4 regions of the Clostridium sp. HMP27 genome follow, and region 2 is predicted to be linked to each of the others. Evidence: riboswitches for the same ligand, from Rfam matches in the RefSeq annotation. Region 2 holds a riboswitch; each other region holds the start of a gene.

Region 1 (4,254 bases), on a different contig from region 2:
TCTAATAATAAGTTTATTATTTTTTAAAAGAGAGTTATTTGCAGTAAAATCACTTAAAAGTGAATAATTAACATTAAATACGCCTAAATATAAGGTTTATAAGTTTGATTATAAAATCCATAAAATGTAAAATTATTCTAAAATGAATTTATTTTATGGTGGGGGCGGTATTATGAAAAAGCTTATATCTTTTATTTCAATAATTCTTATACTTTTATTATCAAGTTGTACTCAAAACACTAAAAATATCCAAGATAAATCAAAAGATAACATAGTTGAAAAGGCAGAAAAATATATATCGCCTTATACTGGAGAACAAGTCTCTAAAGATGCCTTGAATAATATTCCCTTTATGGTTATTGTAGAAAATTCTAAGGATGCTCGCCCACAATCTGGCCTTGTAGATGCTGATATAGTATATGAAACCATGGCCGAAGGAGGAATTCCAAGATTCATTGCCTTATTTCACAAAAATAGTCCTGAAAAAATTGGTCCAGTTCGAAGTGCGCGACCTTACTTTTTAGACTTATCTAAACTTCATAAATTACCTTTTGGACATTGTGGATATAGCGAAGAAGCTAAAACTCAAATTGAGACTGAAAATTTGCCAAGCTTAAATGAATTTATATATGAAAAGTATTATTGGCGGGATAAGTCTAGAAAGTATGAACATAGCTTATATACATCCACAGAAAATATGAGAAATTTAATTTCAGAAAAAAATCTTATAGCTAAACCTACATCAACTTATAATTTTAATAAATCCTATTGGGAAAATTCAAATCTTGATAGTTCTAGTTCAGTTACTATAAAAGTAAATAAATATTACAATACTTCTTATATACTTAAAGATGGCTTATATGTTAAATATATGGATGGTACCCCTTCTGTAAATAGAGACAATAATATTCCTATACAAGCAAAGAATATCGTTATTCAGCTTACAAACATAACACTTCAAACTGATAATTTACATGTTGATATACGACTAATTGGTGAAGGAGATTGCCTAGTTATAAGCAACGGTAAAGTAGTTAAGGGAAAGTGGAAACAATCTAGCTTAGATTCCAGTACAGAGCTTCTAGATAATCTCGGAAATCCTATCCCTTTAAATATAGGAAATACTTGGTGGCACATACTAGATAAAAAAGCAAACATTAAAATAAAATAATTTACTTAATTATAGGCAATACTAACTAAAAAGGAGGTATTGCCCATGAAAGGTCGGATAATAGATTTAATAGGCTCAGATGCCCTAGTTGCTTTAGAAGATGGTACTACTATGGAAATTAACAGACTTACGTTATCTGAGCATATAAAGCTCGGAGATATGGTAAATGTAGATCCTAGTCCCCTTCATCCTGGAAATGATAAACTTGTAGACTTCTTTTAATAAGTACAACGTTCTTGAAAATACATATATAATACTATATAATAAGTTATATAAAATTAATAAACCGTGCTAGAGGTGCCGAACTCGGCTGAGAAATGATTTAGTCATTAACTCTTATCACCTGATCTGGATAATACCAGCGTAGGGAAGCAGTCTCGACTCGCTTTATAAGGTATTCCAGTGCTGGAATACTTTTATTTTTTATATCCTTTAGCACAAAGGAGGCTATTATGAAAACTTTACAAAGTGGAATCTTAGAATTATCTAAGTATCCTCTAACCTTATTAACCCTTGCAGGAGTAATTTTAATAATACTGGTATTTATAAGACTTAAGAAGATTACCTTAACCGTAAGAATAATTTCTCAATTAAGTATTGGTCTTGCATTATCTGTACTCCTTAATTTATTTAAGATCGCAGAATTACCTAGCGGAGGAGCTATTACATTAGGTGGAATGGTACCTATTATTCTTCTTTCATTATTTTATGGACCTGAAATAGGATTTCTAACTGGTTTTATGTATGGTATATTAAGCTTAATTTTAGGACCTTATATCCTCCATCCTGTACAGGTATTATTTGATTATCCTTTACCATTTATGGCACTAGGTCTTGCAGGCTTTTTTAAAGACAAAAAATTAATTGCCACAGTTATAGCTGTATTAGGAAGATTTACATTCCACTTTATTTCAGGTGTGGTATTTTGGGGAAGTAATGCTCCAGAGGGAATGTCACCTTATTTATACTCCCTTATATACAATGCTTCTTATTTAGCAATAGATGGGTTAATTTGTATTGTAATACTTACACTAATTCCTGTTAATCAAATATATTCCATTTTAAATAAAAATTCAATTCATAGTCATTAAATGAAAAGCATGTAATGAAAATCATTACATGCTTTTATTATTTTTATTATTCTACTTTTATGGCATTAGTTGGGCAACTTCCTTCTGCTTCTTTTGCAGCATCTTCTGAACCTGATGGAACTTCATCTACTACAACTGTTGCTTTTCCAGTACTGTCATCCATTTCAAATACATCCCCAGCTATTGCTGGACATAGTCCACATGATATACAAAGATCCTTATCAACATATGCTTGCATAATACAATTCCTCCTTTTACTTTGAACTATATATATTTTACCCCACTCGTCATTCTTTATTACTATTTTATTAAATTTTAAAATTTAAATTTTAGCAGTAGTTACTTGCTTAGCTTTATAAAATTATCTAATAATTTATCATAATCCCCATTTAATAACACAAATCTTTCCGCTTGACCGCTCTCTAAGCTTTCAGCTAAATCTAAATTTATAGGCATCTCTGCCATTAAAGGCACTCCTAAGTATTTAGCTTGCTCTTCAGCAGATTTTTTGCTAAATACTCTAATCTTTTCACTACAATTATTACATTGTACATAAGACATATTTTCTACTACACCAAATACCTTTACATCCATTTTTTCTGCCATTATTACAACCTTTTTAACTATCATGGATACCATATCTTGAGGTGTAGATACAACTACCATTCCTTCTACAGGCATGCTTTGCATTATAGTTAATGCTATATCTCCTGTTCCTGGAGGCATATCGATTAAAAGATAATCTAAATCTCCCCAGACTGTGTCTGAATACATTTGCTTCAATACACCAGTTATTACAGGTCCTCTCCATATAACCGGCTGTTCTTCTTCCTCTGTTAAAAGATTTAAGGATATTACCTTTATACCCAAAGATGTTTGGACAGGTATAAACTTTACTTCTTCACTATTTTCTACTTGATGTATTTCTGCTCGTTCTTCGTTTATGCCAAAAAACCTTGGCATAGAAGGCCCTGTTATATCTCCATCAAGTACTCCAACTTTAAATCCAGCCTTCTGCAGTTGTACCGCTAAAATACCAGTTACTGTTGACTTACCAACTCCACCTTTTCCACTTATTACTCCTATAATATGTTTTATATTTCCGTGCTTTGGCACATCTTTAGAACATGTAGATGAATTACTATTACAGCTTCCTTTGCTAGGACAACTATTGCAATCACTCATTTCTATTCCTCCTTAATATGTATTGTAAAACTTTATTTATTATAGCACTAAAAAAATGTTATAAAAACCCTTATAAAAATTATATTAATATCTAAAAGTTACTAGGTTTGTCTTTAGTTGCATTCAAATGCCAACTTCTATTTTCATAGTTTGCAACTACATAATACTGTTCTGTATTTTTTTCTTGCCTATTATAAAATGTAATTATACTCTTATACATTAACCTATTATATCCCTGGGTTTTAACTGTCATTAGCACATCATATTCTGTAGGATTAGCTTTTACTAGTTCTCCATTTATATTTTTATCATTTAACTTATTTTTAAAGTCTTCTAAATCTGTAGATAAAATAAATTTTGCAATTTCTCTATCCTCATCTAAGTTCACTCCTATTTTTTTTGTTGTTTTTGTATCCTTTATATAGCTATTTAGAGTTTCTATAAGTGAACCGTAATATATATCTGTAAAGTCTTTGGGAATCCTTATGTTCCAAAAACTTTTTATAATATCATTATCTATTCTCTTTGATACAATATAAGTCTTATCTTCACTATAAAGATTACCACCACTTTTTTTATCTAACCCTGCAACATAATTAAACTTATGTACTTTATCATGCGCCTCATGCATTTCAAATATGTAATCTGGCTGAAGGGTAGATTTTTCATCAACTTCCTTTGCAGAAGATAGCATATCATATAATTCTTTTATTACATTCTTATCTGTTACTATAAATCTATATCCTTGATCTCTGGTATTTTGTATTACAATCTTTTGCACCTTATTTTGCTTTATATATTCAAAAT
Region 2 (4,254 bases):
AAATTCTAAAGAAATACTTACTATTAAAGATATGCTTGATAAATACACGTCTACAAAAATCACCTATACTTTTGGTCAGCGTATGGAAACTTTAGATGGTAATATAATAAATGCCTGGATTAATGTGGATGAAAATTTGAAAGTAACATTTGATGAAGTAAAAGTTAAAAATTATATAGATACTTTGGCAAAAACTTATGATACATTAGGCAGCACAAGAAACTTTATTACATCTTCAGGAAAGCCAATATCAGTTAGTGGTGGTGATTACGGGTGGTCAATTAACAAATCTAAAGAAGTGCAGGACATAATTGCAGCTGTAAAGAATGCAAAATCTATAACTAAAAAACCAGTGTACAATCAAACTGCACTATCTCATGGCATTAATGATATTGGAAATACTTATGTTGAAATCAATCTATCGAAGCAATATCTATGGTTTTACAAAAGCGGCTCTCTTATTGTAGATGGAAGTATTGTTACAGGAAATGTAAGTAGCAACCATTCAACACCTTCAGGTACTTATAAATTGAAATATAAACAAAAGGATACTGTCCTCCGAGGAGCCGATTATGCCGCACCTGTAAGTTATTGGATGCCTTTTAACGGAGGCATTGGTATTCACGATGCAAATTGGAGAAGCACATTTGGTGGAAATATATATTTAACAAATGGTTCTCATGGATGTGTAAATGCTCCCTACTATGTGGCGAAAGCAATATTCAACAATATCGAAGCAGGAACTCCAATTATTTGCTATTATTAATTTAACTCAAATGGGCTGTCTCAAAATAATTAAAAATTATTTCAAGATAGCCCTTCTTTGCTATTATTAATTAGAACTTTAAAATTAAGCAGCCTTATTTTTTAACTCTTTACATTCATTTATTGCTGCTGTATATATCTCTTCAACAATATCATTTGTTTTATTATATTCACTTACAAGCTTTTGGGAATATTCTTGTCTAAATTTCTTACTAAATAAAATCTTTAATAATCTCATATCTTTATCCTCTCCTCATAAATTCTATATAAATATTCTAAATCTGAATTATGAAGTGATGATGAAGATATGAATTTAATATATTTATTTTTTTAATAATCATGTACAAGCCTTACCTTATAAAATTCATAAATACTTTATCTTCTTTTTGATTTTCTTCTATATTATTTTTACCAGAGTGAATTAATTTCATAAGCCAAGACATATTTTTACCTAAAACTCTCATAATTTGCATTCCTTCTTCATCTTGAGTTGCTTCACCTGGTTCTGTACCATGTACTACATTCCAGTAATTTGATGTAGGCATCACCATTTCTGAATAGTTAATGTAGTTATTTAATTGGTCAAAAGTTGGAACCCCTCCTGATCTTCTAACTGCAACAACACTAGCTCCTACCTTATGTCTAAGTATTCCGCTATTTACTGATGTTACAAGAAATGCTCGATCTAAAAATGATTTCATGGTTCCTGCTATAGCTGAATAATGTACAGGCGATCCTAAAATAATTCCATCAGCTTCTTTCATTTTTTGAATCCATTCATTAACTTCATCATTTTCTATAACACATCTTTCATTCATATTTCTACTACATCCACCACAAGCTAGGCATCCACGTATTACTTTGTTTCCTACATGGATAACTTCTACTTCTATATTTTCTTTTTCTAACTCATTAGCCACAGCTTTTATAGCCTCATAGGTATTCCCATCTTTTTTAGGACTTCCGTTAAAAGCAATTACTTTCATAGTACATACCTCCATATAAACCTTTATATTTATAATCTTTTGTGCTTATGGGATTATTATATGGCTCGGTAATTTAATTAACAAGTACGCACTTTTTTGTTAGATGACTTACCTTCAGGTAAGATTTATTGTAATATGTATATTTACGCTATGTTATAAATTTTTATTGATAATTTTTCTAGTATATAATATAACTATAATATGTTTTTTAATTTTATATTTCTCCTATTCACAAAATAACTAAAGGCAGGTACCTTAATGATACATTATAATGAAAAAGAATATATATGTTTACTAGATTTTGCGATGGATCTTATAAGAGGAAAATGGAAAGCCGTTTTATTATGTCATTTATATAATGAACCTAAAAGATTTTTAGAACTTCAGCGAATAACTAAAGGAATAAGTCAAAAGGTATTAAATGAAAAACTTAAGGAATTAGAAAATGATGAATTAATAAGCAAAATAATTTATGCTGAAATTCCTCCTAAAGTTGAATATTATCTTACTAATAAGGGAAAAGAACTTACCAAGATTATTAAAGAAATTGAAGATTGGTCTATTAAATATTATCCTCACTTAGACAGTGATTGTGATCAATAATTTATTAAATTGAGATATACTATTAAAGAAGCACTGAATAATTATTCTAAAAAATTCTTTACATAGTATCACTTCAGCATTATAATGAGTTTAAAGTAATATATTACTTACATAAAAAATAAATATAATTATAATTAACTAGGGGTGCCCTTTGGCTGAGAAGATTTTACTAATCTAACTCTATGAACCTGACGTAGTTAGTACTACCGTAGGGAAGTTATGTACGATTATTATTATAATTGATTTTTATAATATGATTTTGTAAGAAGCTTTGCCGTATGGTAAAGCTTCTTTTTAATTTATTTTTAAAATTTAATAATTGGACCTTTTCAAAAATACAAACAAACCCTGCTAGTTATTTTTTGAAGACGTCTAGCGCAAGGGGAGCTTATATTGATAAGCTGAGAAAGAGATGTTATCTCTGACCCTCATAACCTGATTTGGATAATTCCAACGTAGGGAGCATTTTTCAACTATACATTCGTATTCTTGTTGCAAGCCCTATATAGGCTTGCATTTTATTTTTGTCAAAAATAATTAAATAATAAAGGAGAGTTCAAATTATGTATACAACTCAAATGGATGCAGCTAAAAAAGGTATTATTACAAAAGAGATGGAAATAGTAGCGAAAAAGGAAAATATGCATATAGAAGTTTTAAAAAAGCTTATTGCAGAAGGGAAAGTTGCTATACCAGCTAATAAGAATCATAAATCCATAGATCCAGAAGGTATAGGAGAAGGCTTAAGAACAAAAATAAATGTAAATTTAGGTATATCAAAAGATTGCTGTGATATTGATGAAGAAATGAAAAAAGTACAGCTAGCTTTAGACATGAAGGCTGAGGCTATAATGGACTTAAGCTCCTTTGGAAAAACTGAAGAATTTAGACAAAGACTTGTTACTTCATCATCTGCTATGATAGGAACTGTCCCAATATATGATGCTGTGGGATTTTATGATAAAGAATTAAAGGATATTACTGCAAAGGAATTTTTAGATGTTGTAGAAAAGCACGCAAGAGATGGTGTAGATTTTGTAACTATTCATGCTGGTATAAATAGAGAGACTGCAAATGTGTTTAAAAGAAATAAAAGACTTACAAACATTGTTTCAAGAGGTGGTTCTCTTCTTTATGCCTGGATGGAACTTAATAACAAGGAAAATCCTTTTTATGAATATTACGATGAATTATTAGATATATGTGAAAAATACGATTTAACTTTAAGTCTTGGAGATGCCTGCAGACCTGGTTCTATCAATGATGCTACCGATGCCTGCCAAATAAAAGAATTAATGGTATTAGGCGAATTAACTTTAAGAGCTTGGGAAAGGAACGTTCAAGTTATCATAGAAGGTCCTGGGCACATGTCATTAAATGAAATTAAAGCAAATATGCTGCTTGAAAAGAAGCTTTGCCATGGTGCTCCATTTTACGTATTAGGCCCTATAGTTACAGATATAGCCCCTGGCTATGACCACATCACAAGTGCTATTGGAGGAGCATTAGCTGCTAGCTGTGGAGCTGATTTTCTATGCTATGTAACTCCGGCAGAGCATCTAAGATTACCTAATCTAGAGGATGTTAAAGAAGGTATCATTGCTTCAAAGATAGCTGCTCATGCTGGCGATATAGCCAAAAATATTCCTGGTGCTAGAAACTGGGATAACGAAATGAGTAAAGCAAGACAAGAACTTAATTGGGACAAAATGTTTGAGCTTTCTATTGACCCAGAAAAAGCTAGAAGATATAGAAAAGAATCTTCTCCTGAGCATGAGGACAGTTGTACTATGTGCGGAAAAATGTGTTCCATGAGAAATATGAATAAAATAATGCAGGGAAAAGATATCAATATTTTAAGAGAAGATAACTAGGAAGTGATGAAATGCAAATAAATGAT
Region 3 (4,254 bases), 100 kb from region 2:
CAAATCCTTATCTGTTACAGCCTTGTATGCTCTTTCCCCGCTTATGCCCATAGTTAAAACTCCAAGTACTGTAGCTATATGCTTATCTTCTCCTGTTCCTAAAAATGCACCTATAAGAGAGGAACACATGCAGCCAGTTCCCGTAACTTGTGATAACATAGGGTGTCCATTATATATTAAGTATGTTTTATCATTGTAGCTTATGGAGTCCACCTTTCCTGTTATAGCTATTACAGAATTTAGTTTTTTAGATAATTCTTCTCCTAGTTTCTTTCTTCCTTCTATTTCATCTTTTTCTTCTACATCTACATCTACGCCTCTAGTCTTTGAGCTTAGTCCTGCTAAAACTTTAATTTCTGAAAGATTTCCTCTTATAACATCAAATTGTATATTTTCTAGTAAAAGCTTTGCAGTTTTTGTTCTAAGACTAGTTGCTCCAACCCCCACAGGATCAAGTATTACAGGAACATTTAGTTCATTTGCCTTTTTCCCTGCAAGTATCATAGAATTTATAGTTCTGCTGTTTAATGTACCAATATTTATTACTAGTGCCGAAGCAATAGATACCATTTCCTCAACTTCAGCTTCATCATCTGCCATTACAGGGCTTCCACCTAGCGCAAGTACAATATTTGCACAGTCGTTTACTGTAACGTAATTTGTTATGTGATGTACAAGAGGTGTCTTTTCCTTAACTTGTAAAAGAATACGATTAAGCTTTTCATTAATTCCCATAATAGTTTCCTCCAAACTTATATATAGATTTTTATTTCTATAGCATACCTGCATTTTTATACAGTGTGTAAAAATGATTAGTAGGACCTACACCATGGCCAATATCTAATGAGTGCTTAATTGCTTCTGTAATATATTCCTTAGCTCTTTTTATTGATTCTACTAAAGTATAACCCAATGCTAAATTAGAACATATTGCAGAAGATAAGGTACATCCTGTTCCATGAGTATTTTTAGTATGTATTCTTTCTCCTTCAAAATAATGAAATTCTTTTCCATCATATAATATATCTACAGCATCATCCGCTAAATGACCTCCCTTTAAAAGTACATTAGGGGCCCCTATGAAATGAATTATCTTTGCTGCAGTTTCCATTTGTTCTCTTGTTTCTATAGCCTTTAATGTTTCAGCTTCTTTTAACAATTCACTATACTCATGATTATCCGTATACATCTGTTTATAAGTTTCTATTATAGCCAATGCTTCAGGGATATTAGGAGTTATAATAGAGCTTAAAGGTATTAATTTTTCTATAAGTGCTTTTTTTGATTCAGGTTTAAGTAAATCAAATCCACTTTTTGAAATCATCACAGGATCTAAAACCATATTCTTAGGTTTATATTCATTTAACTTTTTACTGATTGCATCTATAGTTTCTATTTTTGAAACCATTCCTATTTTCACTCCATCTACCTCTATATCCTTAAATATTGCATCTATTTGAGCCTCTATAATTGAAGATGATAAATCCTCCACTGCCCAAACACCTTGAGTATTTTGAGCCGTAATAGCAGTTATAACACTCATTCCAAAGGTTCCATTTGCAGAAAATGTCTTTAAATCAGCCTGAATACCTGCTCCTCCTGAACTGTCAGAACCTGCAATAGTTAATACTTTTTTCATTTACAAAACCTCCTCATTTAGTTTTTTCAATACTTTTTAATCAATTTCAATTAGCCTTAGTGTTATTGCTTATAAACCATGTTTATTATGTTTCTCTTTAATATAATAGTTAGTACCACATAAGCTATTAATGCTCCTCCTAAACTGCTTATGGAAAAAGGTATTACATAAAATAGTGCTGCAACATCTTTTCCAAGTACTAATTTAGAAATTGGGTAACAAACAAGTGCTCCAATTACTCCCGTACCTATAACTTCTCCTAGAAAAGCATGTATAATCTTTTTGCCTCTTTTATAAAATAACGCTGCCAAAAATGCTCCTATCATGCTTCCAGGAAAAGCCATAATAGAACCTGTTCCTAAAATATTTCTTATAACTGATATACAAAAGGCAATACCTACTCCTATGTAGGAATTAAACATTACTGCAGAAAGTACATTAATTAAATGTTGTATAGGAAAACACCTTGAAGCTCCTATTGGAATATAAATTAAATTTGAAAGTAAAACTCCCATAGCTATAAGTAGTGCTGAAAAAGTTAATTTTTTTGTACCCATAAAATCACTCCTAAATTTAAATAATATAAAATTTTAGTACTATCCAGCAGAAAATTAGAAGTATTTTAAAAGTAGTAGTTTTTAATTTTTCTATAATATAAAAAACAAAAGACATAAACTCCCACGAAGTTTATGTCTTAAATATCAAAACAATATCTACATCTAACTCCCTACGCCGGCATTATCCAGATCAGGTTAAAGGGTCTAAGAATGGATTTCTTACTCTCAGCTGGCCATTACCAACTCCCCTGTGTAATTACCTATATTATTAATTTTCATTAACATCATACTATATATAAAAAATTAAGTCAATTGATCCCTATGAAGTTCCTAAAAATTCAAGTTAGAACTGGCACATAGAAATAAAGTATTTGTGGAACTGAAGATTTTCTGTAAGTTCAGGATGAAAGGATGTGACAAGGATATTATTTTGTTTAGCTGCTACTATATTCTCCTTTAACTTATGGAGTACTTCTACATCATCTCCCACACTAACAATAAATGGTGCTCTAATGAACACAAGCGGAATTGGATTATCTGATACACTCTTAATAACATCCTCAGTGCTAAAACTATTTATTTGCCTTCCATATGCATTCCTTCTAACTTTTATATTCATTACAGAAATATGTGTTATGTCGTCATTTTCAATTTCCTGTGCAAGCAGTATCATGCCTGCACAAGTTCCCCATACTGGTAATCCTAATAGTATCTTCTCTCTAAGCTTGGGAAGCATTCCTGTTTCCCTTAAAATTTTGCCAATAGCAGTACTTTCTCCCCCTGGTAAAATTAATCCATTAATATCTTCAATATCCTTTAACGTTTTAACTTCAACTGCATCAAAGCCTAATGCATTTATGCTTTTTATATGTTCTATAACTCCACCTTGAAGGGATAAAACTCCTATCTTCATCTTACCAGCCTCTTTCTGCATATCTATTAGTTAAATCTCTTAAGTCTATTCCACTCATCGGCTCCCCTAATTCTTCTGAAACCTCGGCAAGTCTCTTAGGATCATTATGATAAGTAGTTGCAAGTACTATTGCCTTTGCTCGTTTTTCTGGACTATCTGACTTAAATATTCCAGAGCCAACAAACACCCCTTCGGAGCCAAGCTGCATCATAAGTGCGGCATCTGCTGGTGTTGCAATTCCACCTGCTGCAAAATTCACTACAGGAAGCTTTCCTTCCTTCCAAACAAATTTTATCAATTCGTATGGAGCTGACATTTCCTTTGCAATTGTCATAAGTTCTTGTTCTGGAGCATTTTTTATTTTTCTTATTTCATCCATCATGCATCTCATATGCCTTACAGCTTCAACAACATTTCCTGTACCCGCTTCCCCCTTTGTTCTAATCATAGAAGCTCCCTCACCTATTCTTCTTAAAGCTTCTCCAAGATTTTTAGCACCACAAACAAAAGGAACTTTAAAATCCCATTTATTTATATGATAAGCTTCATCTGCAGGAGTTAAAACTTCACTTTCATCAATATAATCGATTTCCAAAGCTTGAAGTATTTGAGCTTCTACAAAGTGACCAATTCTAACTTTGGCCATAACTGGTATTGAAACTGCTGATTTTATTTCTTTAATCATTTTAGGATCGGACATTCTTGCAACTCCACCTTGCTTCCTTATATCGGAAGGTACTCTTTCAAGAGCCATTACAGCACAAGCTCCAGCCTTCTCCGCTATTTCAGCTTCCTTTGGATTAACAACATCCATAATTACTCCACCTTTTAACATTTGAGCAAGGTTTTTGTTTAGTTCATAATTGTTCATAAAAATATTCCCCCAATAAAATCTAAATTTTCTTACATCCATATTATAAAACAACAATGTATTAGTACAAAATGTACCGATACAAATTGTACCGGTACATTTTAGATGTAAATTTGTAAATCTTATAAGACTCACTTGATAATTTGTATTGTAGGAAAATTTAATACTTTATTTATTACCCTAGAAATTTCCTCGCTTGTGACTTCACTTAAAATTTCGGGCATTTTATATATAATATCATTTGATGAATACATTATTTCGCTGCAAGCTAAAT
Region 4 (4,254 bases), on a different contig from region 2:
AGCTATACCTATTAAACCCATAATTCCCATATTTATAAATGTTATACCATATCCACAAAGTTGTGTAAAGTCTGTAACTGTTTTACCAGAATAATGTAGGACATTCTTATATCCTTTAAAGCTTTTGCCGTTTATATAATATCCTAAGAAAATAAGGAGTATAAAGCAGGAAATGAGAAGCAGCTTTAAAAATGAGTCATATTCAGTTGATAATATTTCTGTTGATTTAATTATTAGACCAAAACCTCTAAGTACAGAGGTTATTATAGAACCGATGAGGCCTGCTGTAAATCCTATATTATAAAGATTATATCCATCATGGACTTTTATAAGATGTGATGATAGTGGTGTTATTACAAATCCTATTAGTATTCCAAATAGTATGCCAATAGGAAGACCTAATTTTATAGATACATGTAATCCAAAGCTTATCTCACTTACTACTGGGGCAAGAGCTGTACTAAACATCATTATTACTACTATGTTTTTGAAATTTATTTGTTGATACTTAACATAGAGGTATCCTCCTAAATATATAGGCCAGACATTGAATAAGTTTTTTCCTATAAACGAGAAGGCCATAATAGTAAATACAGATGCAATTAATGCGCCATTAACTTTTAATTTTAATTTCCATATTATAAAAATGTTTACTAAGGTTAAAACACCTGCATTTATAAATGTTGCTCCAATTCCACCAACTGATATATAATCCGTCAATAGTATGTCGGGACTTACAACTATTCTATAAAGTCCTTTATATATGTTTTTAGGGTTATCAAATATAAAAGCTAAGATGATTAGGCATAATGGAAATAAACTAAGTATAGTTAAAACTCTTTCTTTTCCAATATCTATAGAATCCTTTGTAATAGCGACAACCTCCAAATGAACACCTCCAATGAAATTTTAAGTGTTCTATAATATTTTGGTATTGAAAAACTTATGTATACTTTACATAAATTTAATAGAATTTTATCAACCTTAAATTCCCTATTGCAATCTAGATGATATTTGATATAATAATTTCATAAGGTTAATCCCTTATTTCTGAAATATTTGTGAAGCTCTTATTTTGAACCTACATTACTTAAAAGGGAGTTCAACATTTAGATGTGAATTGACTCATAAGTCCAACGTAAATGGCAAGGTCTATAAAGCATCTGTGAGGACACCCACCTATCGGAGAGATAGGTGTCAAAATTAGGGCAGCGGTATTTTGGATACTTTCTTTGATTATAATTAGATTAGTATATATGATAAGAGATGACACTAGTCATCTCTTATTTTTGTATGAATAAAAATTTCCAGCTATGTTTCTAATATTAATCACTTAAAAAAGTCTTGGCATTTTTAAGCTATTGTGGTAATATGACTTTGTAAGATTAAGGTGAAAAGCAGTTTATGTAAGATTAGATTTTAATAGTATTACATATTGTGAAACACAACAAGTGCATAAAAAATCCCGGGGGGGCTGGTGTTGCTGGCTGAGAGTAAGAACGAAATTCTTAGACCCTTTTAACCTGAACTGGATAATTCCAGCGTAGGAAGAGGTTTTACATATACATATATTTTGAGGATATAGGTACAAATCTCTTTTGTAGATTTGTACCTTTTTATTTTTCTAAGATCCTTAAAATTATTAGTCTTACAATATTAAGTGTTACGACTAAAAGGAGCAATGGAGGGATTAATAATGAAATTTTCACAAAGTTTATACAAGAGTGTTGAAGATATTTGGGAATCTTATTACAAACATCCTTTTGTAGATGGTATAGGACAAGGAACTTTAGATGTGGACAAATTTAAATTTTACATGATTCAAGATTATATTTATCTTATTGATTATGCAAAAATTTATGCTCTGGGTATAGTTAAGGCTGATACTGAAGAGGTAATGAAAGGATTTGCCACTATGGTAAATGGAATATTAAATGGCGAAATGAGTATTCATAGATCTTATATGAGAAGACTTGGAATTACTCAGGAGGAAATTAGAGATACAAAGGCATCCCTTGCTAATATTTCCTATACTAATTATATGCTTTCTGTATCTCAAAGAGGAACTTTAGCAGATCTTACTGTGTCATTATTATCTTGTATGTGGAGTTATTTAGAGATTGGAAGACAGTTAAGTAAAATTCCAGGAGCTGTAGATCACGAGTTCTATGGAGAATGGATAAGAGGATATATTTCAGAGGATTATATAAAGCTAACTAACTGGGTAATAGACTTAGTAGATGACCTGGCAAAGGATCTACCAAAAGGGGAGCTTGAAAAGCTAGAGGAAATATTTGTGAACACAAGTAAATATGAGTATATGTTTTGGGACATGGCTTATAACAAGGAGATGTAATCAGTATGTTAGAGTTTTCTAATGTGAACTTTAAATATGAAAATGATTCAAAGACTCTTATAGAAGATCTAAACTTTAAGATAAATAAAGGAGATTTTGTAAGTATAATAGGGCCTAGTGGTTGTGGTAAAAGTACAATCTTTAGATTGATTTCAAAACTTGAAAAAGCTTCTAGTGGAGATATTTTATTAGGTGGTAATAATATTAAAGACCTACATGGCCATATAGGGTACATGCCCCAACGAGATTTATTAATACCCTGGAGAACGATTTTAGAAAATGCTTCATTACCGATGGAAGTAGGTTCTAGAAATGTTAAAGAAGCTAGACAAAAGGCAGAGGAATATTTAAAGATTTTTGGCTTAAATGAGTATAAAGATAAACATCCAAAGGATCTATCGGGAGGAATGAGACAAAGGGTTTCTTTTATCAGAACATTACTTACAGGATCAGAGGTAATGCTTCTAGACGAGCCTTTTAGTGCCTTAGATGCTATTACAAAGGTTTCTATGCAGGAATGGCTTCTAAGTCAATGGATTAATTTAAAAAAGACTATCTTGTTTATAACTCATGACGTAGAAGAAGCTTTATTTTTATCTAATAGGATATTTGTGATATCAGAAAAGCCTATTGTAAGGTTAAAGGAAGTTATAGTTCCTCTTAATTATCCAAGAGATAGACATGCTTTAAGCAATAGGGAAATACTTGAGATAAAAGAAGAACTTATAAATGAATTAAAGCAGAGGGTAGAGCTATGAAGAAATATAAATCATCAGCAATTGTAGGAATTTTCTTTTTTATTACCTGGGAAATTATTGCACGATATATAAATGCAATGTTTATACTTCCATCTCCTACTAAAGTTTTAATGAAAACTTGGGAGCTTAGGGAACCTCTTTTTTTAGTGCATCTTCCTGCTACAATGCTAGTTACTTTCATAGGACTTTTAATATCAATAGTTTTAGGAGTTATGCTAGCCATAGCTATGAGTTTAAATAAAAGAATTGAAGAAGCAATATATCCTATTTTAGTAGTAACTCAAACTATACCGATAACGGCATTGGCGCCAATATTTGTACTCTGGTTTGGATACAGCATTTGGAGTAAAGTTGTAGTAACTATACTTATTACGTTTTTCCCTATAGTTGTAAATACCTATGATGGCTTCCGTTCTACTAAAAGGGAAATGGAAGAGCTTTTGGTAACCTTTGGAGCAAGTAAAAAGGAGATTTTTATTAAGTTGAAATTTCCTCATGCTCTGCCATATTTCTTTTCGGCACTAAAAATAGCTGTACCTTTAAGCGTAATAGGTGCTGCAATTGGAGAATGGCTTGGAGCTCAATCGGGACTTGGATATTTTAGCAAAAGAATGATGACTCAATTAGATGGTGCGGCAGTTTTTGCTCCAATAATGATTTTATCGCTTGTAGCAATAGTCTTAGTTTGGATAATTAATATTTTAGAAAATAAAATAATAGGGGATTTTTATAGAGAATAACCTTTATTTTTATATTTAAGGTATCTTGAAAAAAATAATCAATTAGATGATAACATATTTTTAAGAGCCTAAAAGGAGGAGTAAACTATGAAAAAGTTAAAGTATTTATCATTATTATTAGCATTTTTACTTTTAGTAATGACAGGATGTAGTAGTAAACAATCTAATCAAAATGAGGCAGATAAGCTAGAAGAGGTGGATTTAGTACTTGATTGGTACCCAAATGCAGTACATAGTTTCATATATGCAGCTATAGAAAAGGGATATTTTAAAGAAGAAGGATTAAATGTAAATATTAAATTTCCATCTAATCCTACAGATCCACTATCACTACCAGCAGCAGGAAAAGCAACAGTTGGAATATACTATCAACCTGATGTTATAATTGCAAGAGCTAATG

The links. Region 2 has a riboswitch for thiamine pyrophosphate ahead of thiC (phosphomethylpyrimidine synthase ThiC). Riboswitches for the same ligand answer to the same signal wherever they lie in the genome.
Positions count from the first base shown of each region.
Region 1: another riboswitch for thiamine pyrophosphate. It lies ahead of thiT (energy-coupled thiamine transporter ThiT); the one in region 2 lies ahead of thiC (phosphomethylpyrimidine synthase ThiC).
Region 3: another riboswitch for thiamine pyrophosphate. It lies ahead of thiW (energy coupling factor transporter S component ThiW); the one in region 2 lies ahead of thiC (phosphomethylpyrimidine synthase ThiC).
Region 4: another riboswitch for thiamine pyrophosphate. It lies ahead of tenA (thiaminase II); the one in region 2 lies ahead of thiC (phosphomethylpyrimidine synthase ThiC).

Region 1 is NZ_JMFY01000001.1:32,839-37,092, reverse strand. Features, by position in the region: gene DP68_RS00200 (DUF3048 domain-containing protein) at 173-1,171, shown strand; gene DP68_RS19395 (hypothetical protein) at 1,217-1,393, shown strand; TPP riboswitch at 1,455-1,558, shown strand; gene thiT (energy-coupled thiamine transporter ThiT) at 1,624-2,262, shown strand; gene DP68_RS00190 (ferredoxin) at 2,309-2,500, opposite strand; gene DP68_RS00185 (Mrp/NBP35 family ATP-binding protein) at 2,602-3,447, opposite strand; gene DP68_RS00180 (hypothetical protein) at 3,539-4,254, opposite strand, start outside.
Region 2 is NZ_JMFY01000018.1:308,661-312,914, forward strand. Features, by position in the region: gene DP68_RS10640 (peptidoglycan binding domain-containing protein) at 1-766, shown strand, start outside; gene DP68_RS19600 (hypothetical protein) at 851-1,003, opposite strand; gene DP68_RS10645 (flavodoxin family protein) at 1,116-1,751, opposite strand; gene DP68_RS10650 (helix-turn-helix domain-containing protein) at 2,010-2,354, shown strand; TPP riboswitch at 2,485-2,586, shown strand; TPP riboswitch at 2,725-2,830, shown strand; gene thiC (phosphomethylpyrimidine synthase ThiC) at 2,915-4,228, shown strand.
Region 3 is NZ_JMFY01000018.1:208,785-213,038, forward strand. Features, by position in the region: gene thiM (hydroxyethylthiazole kinase) at 1-735, opposite strand, end outside; gene DP68_RS10130 (hydroxymethylpyrimidine/phosphomethylpyrimidine kinase) at 773-1,639, opposite strand; gene thiW (energy coupling factor transporter S component ThiW) at 1,702-2,196, opposite strand; TPP riboswitch at 2,347-2,456, opposite strand; gene pdxT (pyridoxal 5'-phosphate synthase glutaminase subunit PdxT) at 2,540-3,109, opposite strand; gene pdxS (pyridoxal 5'-phosphate synthase lyase subunit PdxS) at 3,111-3,986, opposite strand; gene DP68_RS10150 (pitrilysin family protein) at 4,112-4,254, opposite strand, start outside.
Region 4 is NZ_JMFY01000034.1:34,273-38,526, forward strand. Features, by position in the region: gene DP68_RS14320 (DUF1576 domain-containing protein) at 1-888, opposite strand, end outside; RNA gene ssrS (6S RNA) at 1,045-1,230, shown strand; TPP riboswitch at 1,458-1,567, shown strand; gene tenA (thiaminase II) at 1,697-2,356, shown strand; gene DP68_RS14330 (ABC transporter ATP-binding protein) at 2,362-3,114, shown strand; gene DP68_RS14335 (ABC transporter permease) at 3,111-3,854, shown strand; gene DP68_RS14340 (ABC transporter substrate-binding protein) at 3,942-4,254, shown strand, end outside.